4 regions of the Mammaliicoccus fleurettii genome follow, and region 4 is predicted to be linked to each of the others. Evidence: riboswitches for the same ligand, from Rfam matches in the RefSeq annotation. Region 4 holds a riboswitch; each other region holds the start of a gene.

Region 1 (4,197 bases), on a different contig from region 4:
GAGAGCTCTTTGATGTCCCTCTTGATGTTAAAAATAGTAATGTTCCTAATATTAAACCAAATACTAATGTAAATACTGTTGATATTACCGTCATGTATAGTGTTTCATATAATGCTTCCCATACGGCATCCCATTTAACATTAGGCATTGTAATCATTTCAGTTATAATATCTCCAAATGATTTATTCACTTACATTCACCTCTACTTTCACACCAAGATCATTAAGTTCTTTTTTAATTTGATCTTTAGAATAATCACCTTGAGGTAAATGAACGATCATATGGCCAAATGTGCCATTTTGAGTCAACTTAACATCACCTTCAATGACATTAATATCGATATTATATGTTTTAATAATTTTTGCTAACACAGGTTCTGAACTCGTTCCACCAACGAAATTCAGTTTCCAAATTTCTCCGTTTGGTTGTTCTTTTCTGAAATCTTCTAATGTTCTTTGAAGATCATCAGCTTTTAAGTCATCTTTTACGAAACGCTGTGTAACATATGTTTGAGGGTCATTAAATACATTGATAACTTCTCCCTCTTCGACAAATTTACCATTTTCCATGACTGCAACATGATCACATATTTTTCTAATGACATGCATTTCATGTGTAATAAGTATAATTGTTAAATTGAGCTCTTTGTTTATGTCTACTAATAAATCTAATATTTCATCAGTAGTTTGAGGATCTAATGCACTTGTTGCTTCGTCACATAATAATACGCGCGGATCATTTGCTAAAGCTCGAGCTATACCAACTCTTTGCTTTTGCCCACCGGATAATTGTGATGGATAAGCATTCTCACGACCTTCAAGACCCACTCTTTTGATAAGTGCTTTTGTTTTTTCGTTTATCTCACTTTTAGATACCCCTGCAATTTCTAAAGGAAATGCAATGTTATCTTTAACCGTACGAGACCATAGTAAATTGAAATGTTGGAATATCATACTTACCTTTTGTCTTTTTAATCTAAGGTCTTGTTTAGAAAGTTTGCCAATATTTGCACTATCAACTATAACTTCACCTTCAGTTGGCGTTTCCAGACCGTTAAACATTCGTATTAATGTACTTTTTCCAGCTCCAGAAAATCCAATTACACCATATATACTTCCTTTATCTATTTTTAAGTCGACATGGTCAACAGCTGTAATGTCACCTTTTTTTGTTTTGAAAGTTTTAACAACTTTATTTAACTCAATCAAATCTGCTGCCTCCTAATCTTTAAATTAAAAACGCCTTACTCTAATTATCAAGAGAAAGGCGTTAGAAATATGTCTTTCTCTCATCTTCAAAAGTTTACACTTTTTGTGAATTGGCACCATTTCATATATATATGACGGTTGCCGGGCTTCAAAGGGCACATCCCTCCACCACTCTTGATAAGAGTTACTACGTATTTAATTAAATTCATACTATCATGATAAGTTTTTATCGTCAATAACTTTTTGAATATTCTCAACAATATAAGGAACAGACTGAAAAGCGTATATTCTTTCTATGACCTTATCTTGTTTCATAATGAATAATACAGGTACTGATAAGATTTCAAATTCTCTACAGAACTCTGGATAAAAATTTAAATCACATTTATTGATTGGTAATTGTGTTACTTCGTTCGCTATATCCAGCATACGTTCAGATATTTTGCACGTTCCACATGTAGGTGTATAGCCAAATAATAAATGTAAATCCTTATCAAAATGCTTGTATATATCGTTCAATATTTCTGTGTGTTTCATGGTAACGATACTTCCCTTTCAATACAAAATCATTGTTTACTGTAAATCCATGATAGTTTAACACATTCGCTAAATATTGTCTTGGACAGCGAGCTACTTCAGAAAATGTCGAATCAATATAAATATGACGACTTTCACTCACATACTTCTTAAACCATTTTCGAATACGTTTACCTTCTTTATCTTGATCGACTAAAACATATACTTGTGAACCATAAATTTCTTCTAAAAGTTCGTCCATTTTTTCTACACCCATTGTTCCATGTGTACAAATAATATGAACATGATCATTTAATACTTCTTTCACTCGTTTTTTATCAGAAATACCTTCTACGATTATTACTTTTTTAATCATCGCCATGGCCATCACCTTCTACAAATGAATTAATATTATAGTTCAACTTCGTATTCAAGATTTAAAAAAACTCCATGATACCATTTGCATCGTGGAGTTTAATATTATATTATTCACCTATCATTTCACTATAAGCGTCTGCATCTAGTAATCCATCTAATTGAGCTTTATCAGATAACTCAACTTTAACCATCCATGCTTTATCATATGATGATTCATTAACAAACTCAGGGCTATCTTCTAGTTCTTCGTTTACTTCAACGACTTTTCCAGATAGTGGTGCATATAGCTCAGAAACTGTCTTAACAGATTCTACACTACCAAATGAATCTCCACTAGTTAATTCGTCACCTTCTTCAGGTAACTCAACAAACACAATGTCCCCTAATTCTGATTGAGCAAAATCAGTAATACCAATTGTTACAACATCACCATCAATTTTTACCCATTCATGTTCTTTAGAATATTTTAACTCACTAGGTACTGTCAAAGTAATCCCCTCCTATATGTATTTCACCTATAATCATGACATAAAGCGATTATTCAAGCAACTATTTTTACAACCAAGTTTGGCGATATTCGTCTTCTTTAAAACCTAAAGTAACCTTATTGCCTAAAACTGCTAAAGGTCTTTTGATTAACATACCATCTGAAGCTAATAAATCGAATTTTTCGTTGTCAGACAAATCATTCATTTTATCCTTTAAACCCAACTCGCGATATTTAGCGCCTCGAGTATTAAATAATTGATTCACAGTAATATCTGTACCATCAATGATATCCTTTAATTCTTTAGCTGTTGGTGTTAACTGTGTAATATCAATCGGTTCGAAACTAGCACCATTCTCTTCTAGAAACTTTGCTGCCTTTTTGCAAGTTGTACAATTAGGATATTGATAAAATTTTATCATGTCTTTACCTCCATATGTCTATTTAAATCTATTATAACAATATTACTAACGAACATATAGTAATGAGTTAAATAATTTTTAAAATATTGAAAATGCGATATACTTTAATTATAAGAAAAATTTCTAAGGAGCATAATAAAAATGAGAACAATTAGTCAATATGCAGAATTCGAAGAGATCACACAAAGCGAAGAACCAGTAGTTGTAAAATTCTTTGCAGACTGGTGCCCAGATTGCACAAGAATGAACCAATGGATTGATCCTATCATCGACGAATATCATAATTTCAACTGGTATCAAATTAATCGCGATCAAGTTCCAGAAGCGGCTACAGAAAATGATGTAATGGGAATTCCAAGTTTATTAGTATTTAAAAATAACGAAAAACTTGCTCACTTACATTCAGCAAATGCCAAAACACCTGAAGATGTAAAAGCATTTTTAGCTGAAAACTTAAAATAATAAATAGTTGATTTAAATAAGCAAGAGGCTGAGACAATTAATTGTCTCAGCCTCTTACTGTATGGTGATGATTTTGAGAATGTCTTCGATTAACTATCTAATTAATCTACAACTTAGCCTAATACATTATATTATTACCATTCTGTAATAAGTGAATTATTTTTTCTTGTCATTACATTTACACTTGGGTCTTTTTCTGTAACATATAAAAATCCATTAACATCTTCATCATCATTTACTCCAACGATTTTACGGAATGTTGGTTTGAATATAAATTCAGGTGTTTTCCAACATGAACCCATTCCTTCATCGTGTATGAGTAACATTAAATTTTGAATAAATGCACCTATCGCCATTTGATTTTCAAGATTTTCTTTTTGTCTTGAATCTCTTTTCGAAAGTATAACAAACATGCCACCGACTTTAGTCACTTTGTTTATATATTTTTCTTGTTTAGCAGGATCATTTACAAATGCAGATTGTGCTACTTTTTCAGCAAATTCAGGTATTTGTTTTTTATTTATATATACTAATCTCCACGGTTCTCGCATTCCATGATTTGGAGCATAAGTTGCTAAATCAACTAAAGAAAATAATTTCTCTTCATCAATATACATCTCATAGTCATATTTTTTTACGCTTCTTCTTTCTATAATCGCTTTCTTTAATTCCATTATTTACACTCCCAATTCCCATTGATAATTATTATCAATTATATCATAAA
Region 2 (4,197 bases), on a different contig from region 4:
AATGCTGTTGCTGAAATATCTGCACCGCTAGCTTCCATCTGAGCATAATTTAATAAATTAATTAAGGGATGTGGCTTTATTCTTGCGGTAAAAGCATCTTCAATGTACATTGGTTCTGATAAATGCGTTATTTTTTGGTCTAACCATTGATTAACTTCTTCGTTTATTTTTCTCTTAGTACCTTCATCATTAATAGTTGGATTGGCGTCTTTTACATATAAAATTTCACTCTGAGATGAAATGATTTGTTGGGATGTTTCGTCAATATTTAAAGTGATTTTCCCTAAGCAATCTCCCTTTGAACCAGCTTGAATTACTTGAGTATTATTGATCTTTTCAGCAATTTCTCGATGCTGGTGACCAGTAATTAAAACGTCAATTCCATCTACTTCATTGAGTAAATCATAGCCTTCATTCTCTCCAGTTATTAATTCTGTTGGTTCACCAGTTTGAAGGTCTTTCTCAAATCCGCCGTGGTAACATACGACGACAATATCTGATTGCTCACGAACATCTTCAATTAACTTAGCAGCAGTTTCTTTAGCAGAGTAAAAAGACAAATCTTTGATTGTTTCTGGCTGCTCCCAATTAGGTATGTATTGAGTTGTTAATCCAATGATGCCCATTTTTGTATCGTTTTTATCAATATAAATGACGTCGTGACCTGTAAAAGGCTTGTTATGTTTAAAAATATTTGCTGATAGTACAGGGAAATTAAAAGATTTAAGCGTTTCATACAAATAAGGCAAGCCGTAATTAAATTCATGATTACCAATTACTGCAAAATCGAAACCAATTTCATTATATATATCACTTAAATATTTACTAGAATGTAATTGTGAATGTAAATATGAACAAAAAGGCGATCCTTGTAAAAAGTCTCCATTGTCCATCAAAATGACATGCTCATGTTGCGATTTTATATTTGATATCATGGATTTTATTTTTAATAGTCCTTTAGGTAAATCTTGATGACTTGTTTGATAATCAGTCGGGAAAATATAACCATGAATATCACTGACAGTTAATATAACGATTTCATTCATATTTTAAAGCCTCCAATTTTGGATATTACATCAATTATATCGATTAAATGTCATAGCATTGTGAAAATAATAATAAGAAAACGTAAAATACTGGCTGAAAAAATAATCAGTACTACCAAATATCAAATCATAAAAACAAAAGAATAGACAAATTTTAAATAAGTGCTATTATAGAGTTGTAATATCTATGATTAAGAGGTGTGTTATGAAAATTTCAAAAGGAACAGATTATGGTTTGCATGCATTAGCATATTTAATTGCTAAAAAAGAGCAACAACCTATTAATGTTAAACGTTTATCTGAAGTATTAAATATATCTATAACATATTTATCTAAAATTTTAACTCAATTAGTAAAAGCGGGTGTTATTAAATCAGCTTCTGGTGCTAAAGGTGGTTATTATTTAGTGAATAATTGGGAACAAATTTCTGTATATGACATTATAACAGCGATTGATGGACATCAAAGTACATTAGAAGATAGCTTTAATCATGGACCAGAATGTAAAATTCAAGCAATTTTATTATCTGCAGAAGATGAAATGACTAAAGCTTTAAAAAATAAAACTTTAAAAGATTTAATGTGAGTTAAATCTTTTTATTTGGACTAATCATAGATATTAGCACTCTATAATAGATGAGAAAAGGCGGCGTATAAAATGTTTGATTGTATCGTAATAGGTGGAGGACCAGCAGGATTGGCTAGTGCTTTAACTTTAGGTAGAGCTTTGAAGAAAACTTTAGTAATAGATAATAATAATGCAAGAAATAAAGTGACTCGAAAATCACATGCATTTTTAACACAAGATGGTGTAACACCAGAAGAACTGAGAGCTAAAGCAGAACATGATGTAGATCAATATAAAGATGTTTCTCGTGTAAATGACACTGTTGTTAAATTGATAAAAGAAAATGATCATTTCATTGTTGAAACAAAACAACAAAAGTATACTACGAAAAAAGTGATGATATGTACTGGATTGAGAGAAACTTTGCCGGACATTAAAGGTTTAAAAGAAAGCTATGGTAAATCTATATTTTACTGTCCTTGGTGTGATGGTTATGAATTAAAAAATAAATCTTTGCTCATTTCTGTACAACCAGAACAAGTAAAGCATATGGCATTACTTTTAAGTAACTGGTCAGAAGATATAGTTATAAGCAGTAAAGATTTTTCTGTATTAACAGCAGAGGATAAAGCTTTCATGGATAAGAAAAAAATAAAATTAATAGAAAGTGAAGTAACTGAATTTAAACATAGTGATGGAAACATTAATGAAGTTGTCTTTGAAAATGGAGAAAGGATACCTAGAAGTGGTGCGTTAATTGGTGTTAAATGGGATACGGATTTTGAATTTTTAAATGGTTTAAATATTGAAAGAGAAGAAAATGGAAAAATTAAAATTGAACAATTTGGAGAAACATCAGTTCCAGGATTGTTTGTAGCAGGAGAAAGTAAAGATACAATGGCATCTCAGTTAATCGATGCAGCAGCAAATGGTAATCAAATTGCTAAATTTGTAGCAATGCAGATTATTATGGAATCTAATTAATAAAAGGATATGAAATTATTTACTTAAAAAACGCCTTATCAGCTTAATATAGCCGATAAGGCGTTTTTTTGATTATTTTCTAGTGATACTAATATTAATTTCTAAGTCATCAAATGATAATTTACGATTGTTTGATTCGCTAGAATATTGTTCTTCTGTTTCAATTCTTACAAGTTCTGAAATTAATTCGTTCTTTTTAGCCGTTTTTGCAATTGATCCTGAAAAGCTCTTTGGTGGGTTTGCCTTCAACTCTGCTAATTCTGCTAAAATATCTTCTCTTGTTCTCATTTATATTGCCTCCTAAAGTTTTAGTTACAATAAAACAGCTCATCTTAAGATTAAGAAGAGCTGTTTAGAGAATCTTCTTATCTTTCAAGTTAAACTTGTTGGATTTAGCACAGTACTTACGCCTGTTGCTGAGGTTTCGCAGGGCCAATTCCCTCCACCTACTCTTAATAAGACTACGAGCTATTTTATTGTTTCTTTATCATAACGAATAATATAAATTTTGTCTAATTTTAAAATTATATGTTTGGAAAATTTAGGAAGGTCTATATATAAAGTAAAGAAATATTAAGGAGGAATTAAGTATGAAGTTTAAAATGATTTCACTATTATTAGCGTCAGGCATCGTTTTAGCAGCATGTGGAAATGATAAAAGCGATGATCAAAAAGATGATCAAAAAGAAGAGAAAACTGAACAAACAACTGAACAAACAACTGAACAAACAACAAAGGATGAAAGCAAAGATGATGAAGATACAAATAAAACAACTCAAAATACTATAAAATGGGATGATGTTAAAGTCTCCCCTGAAGATGCTGTTAAGACAGCCCAGAAAGAATCTGAAGGTGAGTTGAAAGATTTATCTTTTGAAAAAGAAACAGGCGATTGGAACTACAAAGTAGAATTAGTAGATGGTCAAAATGAAAACAAAGTATTAGTTAATGCTGATGATAAATCTGTTGCTAATGTTGAGAAAGAAACAGATGACGATGATAATGAACAAACATTTAAATTATCCGACGTAGCAAAATTTGATGATGTATTAAAAGTTGCTCAAGATGAAGCAAAAGGTGACTTAAAAGAAAGGTCATTAAGTGAAGATGATGGCCAACTTGTATATTCTATTGATCTTAAAGAAGGTAATAATGATTCAACAGAATTTAAAATAGATGCTAAATCAAAAGAAATTCTTGAGCAAGAACAAGATTAAATCAAAAAGCATATCATTAAAAACCAACAAAGTTATAAAACTTTGTTGGTTTTTTATATTTAATTAATGATTATCATTCTCAATTATAAATGACGATTATTTTTAATAGAGTTTCCACATTTAAAATCACTTTAGGTAAGGGGTTAAATTTGTATTTTTAATGAATTATATAAAATTTTTATTGACTATTTCACTTTATAGGAATAAATTAAAGATGATAATGATAATCAATTAGATGGGAAGTGTAGAATTATGAAGAAGTTAGCTACAACATTTTTAGCGACTGCCTTAATTTTAACGGCATGTAGTAATGATGAAGAGAAAAAGACATCTGAGAACAAAAAAGAGACGAAAGAAACAGCCAAAGTTGATTTTTCTAAAG
Region 3 (4,197 bases), on a different contig from region 4:
CCATTAAACGGTGAAACAGTTACAGGTTTCGTAGTTAACGGTAAAATTGATCGTGAAAAATATGGCGTATCATTTAACCAAGCACTAGAAACTGGTGGCGTAATGATCGGTAGAGAAGTTAAATTCGAAGCAAGTGCAGAATTCGGTTTAAGCGAATAATTTAAAATAGATTATTTAATGATTAGAGAGTTTAGGACATGAATCCTAACTCAAAATAAATAAGCATATCACGTAACTGATTTTATATAGGTTACAGTGATATGCTTATTTTTTATACAAACTTACGATTTTGTAAAGTGCATGCTTGCCTAGGGTATGGCTCGAGCCTGTAGTCTCTCACACATACTATTCCCTCAGGCGTCCGCACTATACAAAATCGTTACTAATAATCTGTTTTTATAAAATCTTACGATTTTGTATGTGCATGCTTGCCTAGGGGTATGGCTCGAGCCTGTAGTCTCTCACACATACTATTCCCTCAGGCGTCCGCACTATACAAAATCATTAATAATATCTATTTTTATAAAATCTTACGATTTTGTACGTGCATGCTTGCCTAGGGTAGGGTACGGTTCTGTAGTTTCTCACTCATATTTTTTCCTCAGGTGCCTTTTTTTAGGCAAGAAAGGTTATGAAAATTGATTTAATATACAATCAGGTCTTATTGCTAAAGTGTGGTATGTATGATAAAAATAAGACATATTTAAAAATAAAAAAAGAGATAAGTCAGACTGAGGTTAGACAAACGTTAGACTAACCTGATTGGCGTTATGTAGTTTGGAGGTAGGCAATTGACCAGTTCTAGTATGACGAATAAAACTTTATTTCTTCAAGGTGTTAAAGATTGTATACCTACGATGCTTGGATATTTTAGTGTTGCATTAGCATTTGGAATTGTAGGTGTTTCATCAGGCTTATCTATTTTAGAAATTGCTTTGTTATCTATCTTTGTATATGCAGGTGCGGCTCAATTTATTATTTGTGCGTTAGTTGCAATTCAATCTCCTATATCAGCTATTTTATTAACTGTATTCTTTGTTAATTCTAGAATGTTTCTTCAAAGTTTAGCGTTAGTCCCAGCGTTTAAAGGTAATGGATTTTGGTCTAATATCGGTATAGGAACACTCGTGACCGACGAATCATTTGGTGTTGCAATAACAAAATATGCTAAAGAAAAAGCTTTAAATGCTACGTGGATGCACGGTTTAAATATTTCTGCTTATTTATTGTGGATATTGACTTCAATAATAGGTGGTTTAGTAGGAAACTTGATTCCGAAGCCTGAAGCTTTTGGTTTAGATTACGCTTTAACAGCGATGTTTATATTTTTACTCGTCGCACAGTTTGAAACAATACATAAAACCAAAGTTTTCTTTTATATATTTTTAATTGTCTTAACAACCATTTGTATGATAATTCTTACATGTTTTATGCCGACTTATTTATCTATTATTTTAGCGACGATCATTGCTTCAGTCGCAGGGGTGGTGTTTGATAAATGAGTATTTCAATGTATTTAATGCTTATTATTTTGGGTTGTTTTATTTTAACGTGGGTTATAAGGGTATCGCCCTTTGCATTTTTATCAAAGGTTGAATTTCCTAAAAGTGTGATTAAATGGCTGCAATATGTGCCTGTATGTTTATTTACAGCATTGATTGTTGAAGGTATGTTAAATCAAGAAGGTCATTCTGGGTTCACATTCAACTACGAAAGTATTTTCGTTGCCATTCCAACATTGATGATAGCTTTAATTTCTAGAAGTTTAACGATATCAGTTATAGCAGGAATGTTCATCATGGCGATTGTTCGATTAGTCTTTTAATTTCATTCGTTAACTTATTGAAAGAAATGCACTTTTCTAGTATTCTTAATATAAATTATATAGCAAAGCTTATTCAGAGAAGTTAAGGGATTTGGCCCGATGACACTTCAGCAACCGGTCGTTTAAGATACGGTGCTACTACCAACGAGTTTACTCGCATAATAAGGATGATGAGGACTTCTTACTTCTTTAACGAGTAAGAAGTCTTTCTATTTAATAACAAGGAGGTTCTAATATGCTTATTTCTCGAGACACAGGTTTAGTTGAACTAGGACATTTCGAAACAGAATCTGGTGAAGTGATAGATAATTTAAAGCTTCAATATGAATATGTAGGTCACAAAGGACAGCCTTTAGTTGTTGTTTGTCATGCTTTAACAGGGAATCATCTTACTTATGGAGATGATGAAAATCCAGGTTGGTGGAGAGAAATTATTGATGGTGGTTATCTTTCAATCAATGATTATCAGTTTATAACATTCAATGTGATTGGTAGCCCTTATGGTTCAAGCTCTAAATTGAATACGCCCGACTTTCCTGAGAGATTGTCTATGAGAGATATTTCTAAAGCAAATATTTTAGCGTTAAAACATTTTGGCTACGAAAAAATAGATGTATTAATTGGTGGTTCTCTAGGTGGAATGCAAACTTTAGAAATGCTTTATGACGGATCTATTGAAGTTAAAAAAGCAGTTATATTAGCAGCTACAGAGAAGACTTCATCATATAGTAGAGCGTTTAATGAGATTGCTAGACAAGTTATAAATATGAATGGACAAGATGGCTTAAGTATCGCAAGACAGATAGGCTTCTTAACTTACCGTTCAAGTAAAGATTATGAATCGAGATTTTCAGCGGATGATGTAGTGAGTTACCAAAAATATCAAGGTAATAAATTTAAAGATGTCTTCAATAAAGATTGTTATTTAACATTGTTAGATGTATTAGATAGTCATGACATATTTAAAGGTCGTGATGATGTCGAAGAAAGGTTACAACAACTCGAAACGAAAGTATTAACTTTAGGGTTCGCTGATGATTTATTGTATCCAGATGATCAAGTTAGAGCTTTAGGTAGATTCTTTAAATATCATAGACATTTCTTCGTACCAGACAATGTTGGCCATGATGGATTTCTATTAAACTTTGGAGATTGGGCACCTTACGTATATCACTTCTTAAAATTACATAAATTTAAAGCGCGTTAATATCATCTGAAAAGTCACGTACGTTGTTTTAAGCGTTAAAAATCTGTAAAATAGAGAAAGATGTTTAAATTAGATTGGGAAGTGAAAAATTTGTCTTTTAAAGTCGATATAAAAGCGACAATTATTGCAACATTAGTACTTGTGCTTAGTGTGATTGTCATGAGTCTTGTACCATATTTAGCGATTATTATATTACCGTTCATTACGATACCCGGAACAATACTCTGGTATCGATCTAAACCGTCATTTTTTGTGACAGTCGTCGTGACCTTATGTGCGACCGTATTATTTAATAATGTATTTTTATTAACAGTCATGACGCTTATGATATTTATGAGTGTTTTCATAGGTCAATTGCTCGTTGAACGTACATCAAAAGAACGTATTCTATACTTAGTGACAACGTTTATGAGTATTTTAACAATAGGTAGTGTATTAATTTTACAAATTACGGGAAACCTACCTTTAACAAGCAAGTTTTTCAGTCAGTATCATGATGTTTTAATTTCTTACTTTGAAATGGGTGGAAATTTAACGACTGAAATTGAAGAAACATTACAAACTTCATTAGAAATATTACAAGCAAGTATTCCTGGGTATATAGTATTATGGGTATTTTTATTAGTATTTGTTAATTTACTTGTGACATTCCCTATACTAAGAAAATTCAAAGTAGCGACACCAGTATTTAGACCATTATTTATGTGGCAAATTAATAGAAGTGTAGCTTTTGTATTTGTGATAACCGTGCTGATAAGTTTGTTTGTAACGAAAGAAAATGTTGTGATGTATGGCATAGTCACTAACTTACAATTTGTGTTAGAATGGGTTATATTTATTCAAGCATTATCGTTGTTCCATTTATTTGTAAAAGTGAAAAAACTACCTGTTGTTGTGGGAGTTTTGATATTTGTATTGGCATTTGTGTTTAAACCATTTGCGTACTTATTTGGATTGATGGATATTTGGTTTAATTTAAAACAACGCATAAAAAAGTAAATTGAGGTGAGTTTATGAACCGTCAATCAGTTAAGAAAGCCCTAATATTTCCGTACATAATTATGATGATATTAGCTTTAGTGATACTTGTATTCAGTTTTTTTAATTCTATATATTGGGCGATTATTTCGACGGTTGTTACAGTAATTCTAATTGCAGTGAGCAT
Region 4 (4,197 bases):
TAATTCTTCTGTTGTACCATCAACTTCTTTAACTTCATCAGTATATGAATGAAATGCTGCAGTTTTATTATTTGATTGTTTTTCTAGTAATAACGTTTGTTCTTTATTTGGATTTAAATCCAAAGTTCCAAAAACTTGTCCTAATACTGGAAAATCATTAAACTGCTGTTCTGTAATACCGTGATAGATGTGACCACTTACTAAATTTGAGTCAATAACATAAATGCCTGTTCTAGTTAATACTAAATGGTCTATTTGTCTTACTTTGCCTAAAGGATCTTTAGGTAAAAATATATTAGCCATTATATGCATATCTTCAGGTCTAATTCTACGTTCATTTACAAGTTGATCTCTTAATTCTAATAAATGTCTATCAGTTATATATTCCCCTTCATTCTTGGAAAATAACTTTAATGAGTCAATTTCTCTTTCTTTTTGTGAAATTTCTTGTTGATGTGATTCTTTTTGTTTAGTTAGAACCTTTTTATTCTCTACTCTTTCATGATCTAACTTCTCTTTGTGCTCAGATTTTAGCGACTCGTTTTGTTGTTTATGAGATTCTTGAATCTTAGTCAAAGATTTTTTCTTTTGTTTTAACGAAACAAAGAATAATATAATAAATAATATCGCAATAACAACTGCTGCGATTAATCCATAATGAATCGGTTCTAATTGACTCATAATTGCAGATCGCTCCCTTTCATAAGTATTACTTCTATTATAGTAAAAAATTCAAATTAATTCAGTATTTATCATAAAATATATTAATTATCCCATTATATTTTTTAATACTTCGTACATTTGAATAGTTATTCCTCACTTTAATAGTAAATTAATTTAATTTCCAATAAAAACACTTTAAATAACATGTACAAAACCTATAAGCAAAGTCCAATGTTTGCAGAAATTAAAAAAGCACTGTATAAAAAGGTAATTTTTTATACAGTGCTTTTTAGTTTATTTAAGTAAATCTTTTAATAAGTCTACTTTATCTAATTCTTCCCAAGGTAATTGAACATCTGTTCTTCCAAAATGTCCATATGCTGCAGTTTTTTTATAAATAGGTTGTCTTAAATTCAGCATTTGTATAATGCCTGCAGGTCTTAAGTCAAATACTTCTCTAATTTTTTCTACTAAAGTTGTTTCTTCAACTTTACCAGTTCCAAATGTTTCTATTGATATTGAAACTGGCTGAGCCACACCTATTGCATATGCTAACTGAACTTCACATTTGTCTGCAAGTCCACTAGCGACAATATTTTTAGCTACATAACGCGCTGCATAAGCTCCTGATCTATCCACTTTAGTTGGATCTTTCCCACTGAAACATCCACCGCCATGTCTAGCATAACCACCGTATGTATCTACGATAATTTTTCTTCCAGTTAATCCTGCATCACCTTGTGGTCCACCAATTACAAATCTACCTGTTGGATTAATAAAGAATTTAGTTTCATCATCTAATAATTCTTTAGGAACGATTGGGTAAATAACATGATCTTTAATATCTTGTTGTATTTTTTCTAGTTCAATTTTTTCATGATGTTGTGAAGAAATAACAATTGTATCAACTCTTACAGGTTTATCATTCTCGTCATATTCAACTGTTACTTGTGTCTTACCATCTGGACGTAAATAATCTAAAGTGCCTTCTTTACGAACATCTGTTAATCGTTTAGCTAATTGATGTGCTAAATAACCTGGTAACGGCATATAAGTTTCTGTTTCATTTGTTGCATATCCGAACATAAGCCCTTGGTCTCCTGCACCAATAGACTCAATTTCTCTATCTGTTAAGTCATCTCTATCTTCTAACGCACAATCTACACCTTGCGCTATATCTGGAGATTGTTCATCAATTGCAGTTAAAATTGCCATTGTTTGAAAATCATAGCCATATTTTGCTCTCGTATATCCTATATCTTTTACAGTTTGTCTTACTACTTTAGGTATATCAACATATGTTGAAGTTGAAATTTCACCTGCAATTAAAGCCATACCTGTTGTTACTGTTGTTTCGCAAGCGACTCTAGCTTTAGGGTCACCTTTTAATAATTCGTCCAAAATTGCGTCAGAAATTTGATCCGCAATCTTATCTGGATGCCCTTCTGTTACTGATTCAGATGTGAAGAGTCTTCTATTCTTTAACATAAAAAATCTCCTTTAAATAATGTTGTACGGTCTCTTTCTCTGCGCAAATAAAAAGTGCCCTCTCTCAATAAAAATAGAGAGAAGGCACACTCGTCCATTCGCTCTTATCGTTCAGACAATATTGGTCTGCAAACGGTTTGGCACCTTTCTTTCAAATAGAAAGAGGTTGCTGGGTTTCATTGGGTCCATGTCCCTCCACCACTCAGGATAAGAGAATCCGTCAAAGACGATAATACTAGAGTTTTCTGATTATGTCAATGCAACGAAATATAATTCAATTGTCATAAATTTTTAAAATAAATTTTCCTATTAGTATAGACTATATATTTTAATGTGTTATACTAATTCCATGAAAATGCTTACAACACTAATATAAGACATGGGGGTCGTCATTTATGGCAATACAGTCAATTACAGAATCAATCGAACTTTCTAACCTTCTTAATAAGGAAACTACACACAAACAACTCTCTAGAACTGAATTATATAGTCATATTCTAGAATCTGGTGAAGGGGTATTAACTGAATCTGGTGCTATTAGAATGGAAACAGGGAAATATACCGGACGTTCACCTAAAGATAAATTTATTGTAAAAGAAGCAGATACAGAACAAGATATTGATTGGGGAACAATCAATCAACCTATCTCAGAAAATAGCTTCTTAAATTTATATGATCAAGTTATTGACTATTTAAACCAAAAATCACAACTTTATGTCTTCAATGGATATGCTGGTGCAGATGAATCATCACGCTTAGATTTACGTGTGATTAATGAGTTACCTTGGCATAATCTATTTGCTCAAAATATGTTTATACGTCCTGAAACTAAAGAAGATGCACTTAATATTAATCCTAACTTTACTGTTATCAGTGCACCTGGATTTAAAGCAAATCCAGAAAAGGACGGCACAAACTCTGAAACATTTATTATCACTTCATTCAAACATCGCGTTATATTAATTGGTGGTACTGAATATGCTGGTGAAATGAAAAAAGGTATATTCTCAGTTATGAACTACTTGTTACCTAAAAAAGGCATTATGAGCATGCATTGCTCAGCTAATGTTGGTTATAACAAAGATGTCGCTTTATTCTTCGGTCTATCTGGAACAGGTAAAACAACTTTATCTGCTGATCCAAATAGAAAACTTATCGGAGACGACGAACACGGTTGGAATGAGAATGGAGTCTTCAATATCGAAGGAGGCTGTTACGCTAAAACAGTAAGCCTTAGTCGAGAAAAAGAACCACAAATTTATGATGCAATTCGATATGGTACAGTATTAGAAAATGTAGGTGTTAAATCTTGTGGATCAGTTGATTACAACGACACTTCATTAACTGAAAATACTAGAGCAGCATACCCTATCGATTTTATAGATAATATTGTAACACCATCAATTGCAGCTCATCCAAATACAATCATCTTCTTAACAGCAGATGCATTTGGTGTATTACCTCCAATTTCAAAATTAGATAAATCACAAGCGATGTATCACTTCTTAAGTGGATTTACATCTAAATTAGCAGGAACAGAAAGAGGCGTAACGAGTCCACAACCTGTATTCTCAACTTGTTTCGGCTCTCCATTCTTACCATTACATGCGACAGAATATGCAGAATTACTAGGTAAATTAATTGACGAACATGATGTAGATGTTTACTTAGTGAACACTGGCTGGACTGGTGGAGAGTATGGTGTAGGTTCTAGAATGGACTTAAAACATACACGCTCAATGATTCGTCGTGCAATAAGTGGAGAAATCAAAAATTCTGAATTTGTTAAAGATGATATTTTTGGTCTAAATATTCCTAAACACGTTTCAGGAGTACCATCAGAAATATTATACCCACGTAATACATGGGTATCAGCAGAAGCATATGATGAAAAAGCTAAACAACTTGCTTCAGATTTCAAAGAAAACTTCTGTAAATTTGGAGAAACTTCAGAACACATTCAAGCAGAAGGCGGATTTACTTTTAATCGTTAAAATTAACCCCATGTATAAAAAAACCTTAAAGTTGAACTGAAATTCAACTTTA

Evidence for each region. Region 4 has a riboswitch for S-adenosylmethionine ahead of metK (methionine adenosyltransferase). Riboswitches for the same ligand answer to the same signal wherever they lie in the genome.
Region 1: linked by a shared signal. The riboswitch ahead of B2G86_RS08700 (methionine ABC transporter ATP-binding protein) and the one ahead of metK (methionine adenosyltransferase) in region 4 are both predicted to bind S-adenosylmethionine.
Region 2: linked by a shared signal. The riboswitch ahead of B2G86_RS06200 (hypothetical protein) and the one ahead of metK (methionine adenosyltransferase) in region 4 are both predicted to bind S-adenosylmethionine.
Region 3: linked by a shared signal. The riboswitch ahead of metX (homoserine O-acetyltransferase MetX) and the one ahead of metK (methionine adenosyltransferase) in region 4 are both predicted to bind S-adenosylmethionine.

What each region holds. Positions count from the first base shown of each region.
Region 1 covers NZ_MWJM01000009.1:59,746-63,942, forward strand. The annotation lists gene B2G86_RS08695 (methionine ABC transporter permease) at 1-190, opposite strand, end outside; gene B2G86_RS08700 (methionine ABC transporter ATP-binding protein) at 183-1,208, opposite strand; SAM riboswitch class I at 1,286-1,392, opposite strand; gene B2G86_RS08705 (thioredoxin family protein) at 1,422-1,745, opposite strand; gene B2G86_RS08710 (toprim domain-containing protein) at 1,702-2,106, opposite strand; gene gcvH (glycine cleavage system protein GcvH) at 2,210-2,590, opposite strand; gene B2G86_RS08720 (arsenate reductase family protein) at 2,658-3,011, opposite strand; gene B2G86_RS08725 (thioredoxin family protein) at 3,153-3,473, shown strand; gene B2G86_RS08730 (nitroreductase family protein) at 3,608-4,147, opposite strand.
Region 2 covers NZ_MWJM01000006.1:5,944-10,140, forward strand. The annotation lists gene B2G86_RS06185 (bifunctional metallophosphatase/5'-nucleotidase) at 1-1,046, opposite strand, end outside; gene B2G86_RS06190 (RrF2 family transcriptional regulator) at 1,252-1,632, shown strand; gene B2G86_RS06195 (NAD(P)/FAD-dependent oxidoreductase) at 1,705-2,598, shown strand; gene B2G86_RS06200 (hypothetical protein) at 2,671-2,886, opposite strand; SAM riboswitch class I at 2,961-3,060, opposite strand; gene B2G86_RS06205 (PepSY domain-containing protein) at 3,189-3,815, shown strand; gene efeO (iron uptake system protein EfeO) at 4,068-4,197, shown strand, end outside.
Region 3 covers NZ_MWJM01000005.1:114,163-118,359, forward strand. The annotation lists gene B2G86_RS05860 (YceI family protein) at 1-159, shown strand, start outside; gene B2G86_RS05865 (AzlC family ABC transporter permease) at 807-1,502, shown strand; gene B2G86_RS05870 (AzlD domain-containing protein) at 1,499-1,825, shown strand; SAM riboswitch class I at 1,892-1,993, shown strand; gene metX (homoserine O-acetyltransferase MetX) at 2,061-3,032, shown strand; gene B2G86_RS05880 (DUF2232 domain-containing protein) at 3,114-4,031, shown strand; partial or broken gene B2G86_RS05885 (DHH family phosphoesterase) at 4,046-4,197, shown strand, end outside.
Region 4 covers NZ_MWJM01000008.1:78,038-82,234, forward strand. The annotation lists gene B2G86_RS07990 (nuclease-related domain-containing protein) at 1-681, opposite strand, end outside; gene metK (methionine adenosyltransferase) at 958-2,151, opposite strand; SAM riboswitch class I at 2,253-2,365, opposite strand; gene pckA (phosphoenolpyruvate carboxykinase (ATP)) at 2,547-4,145, shown strand; gene B2G86_RS08005 (alpha/beta hydrolase family protein) at 4,195-4,197, opposite strand, start outside.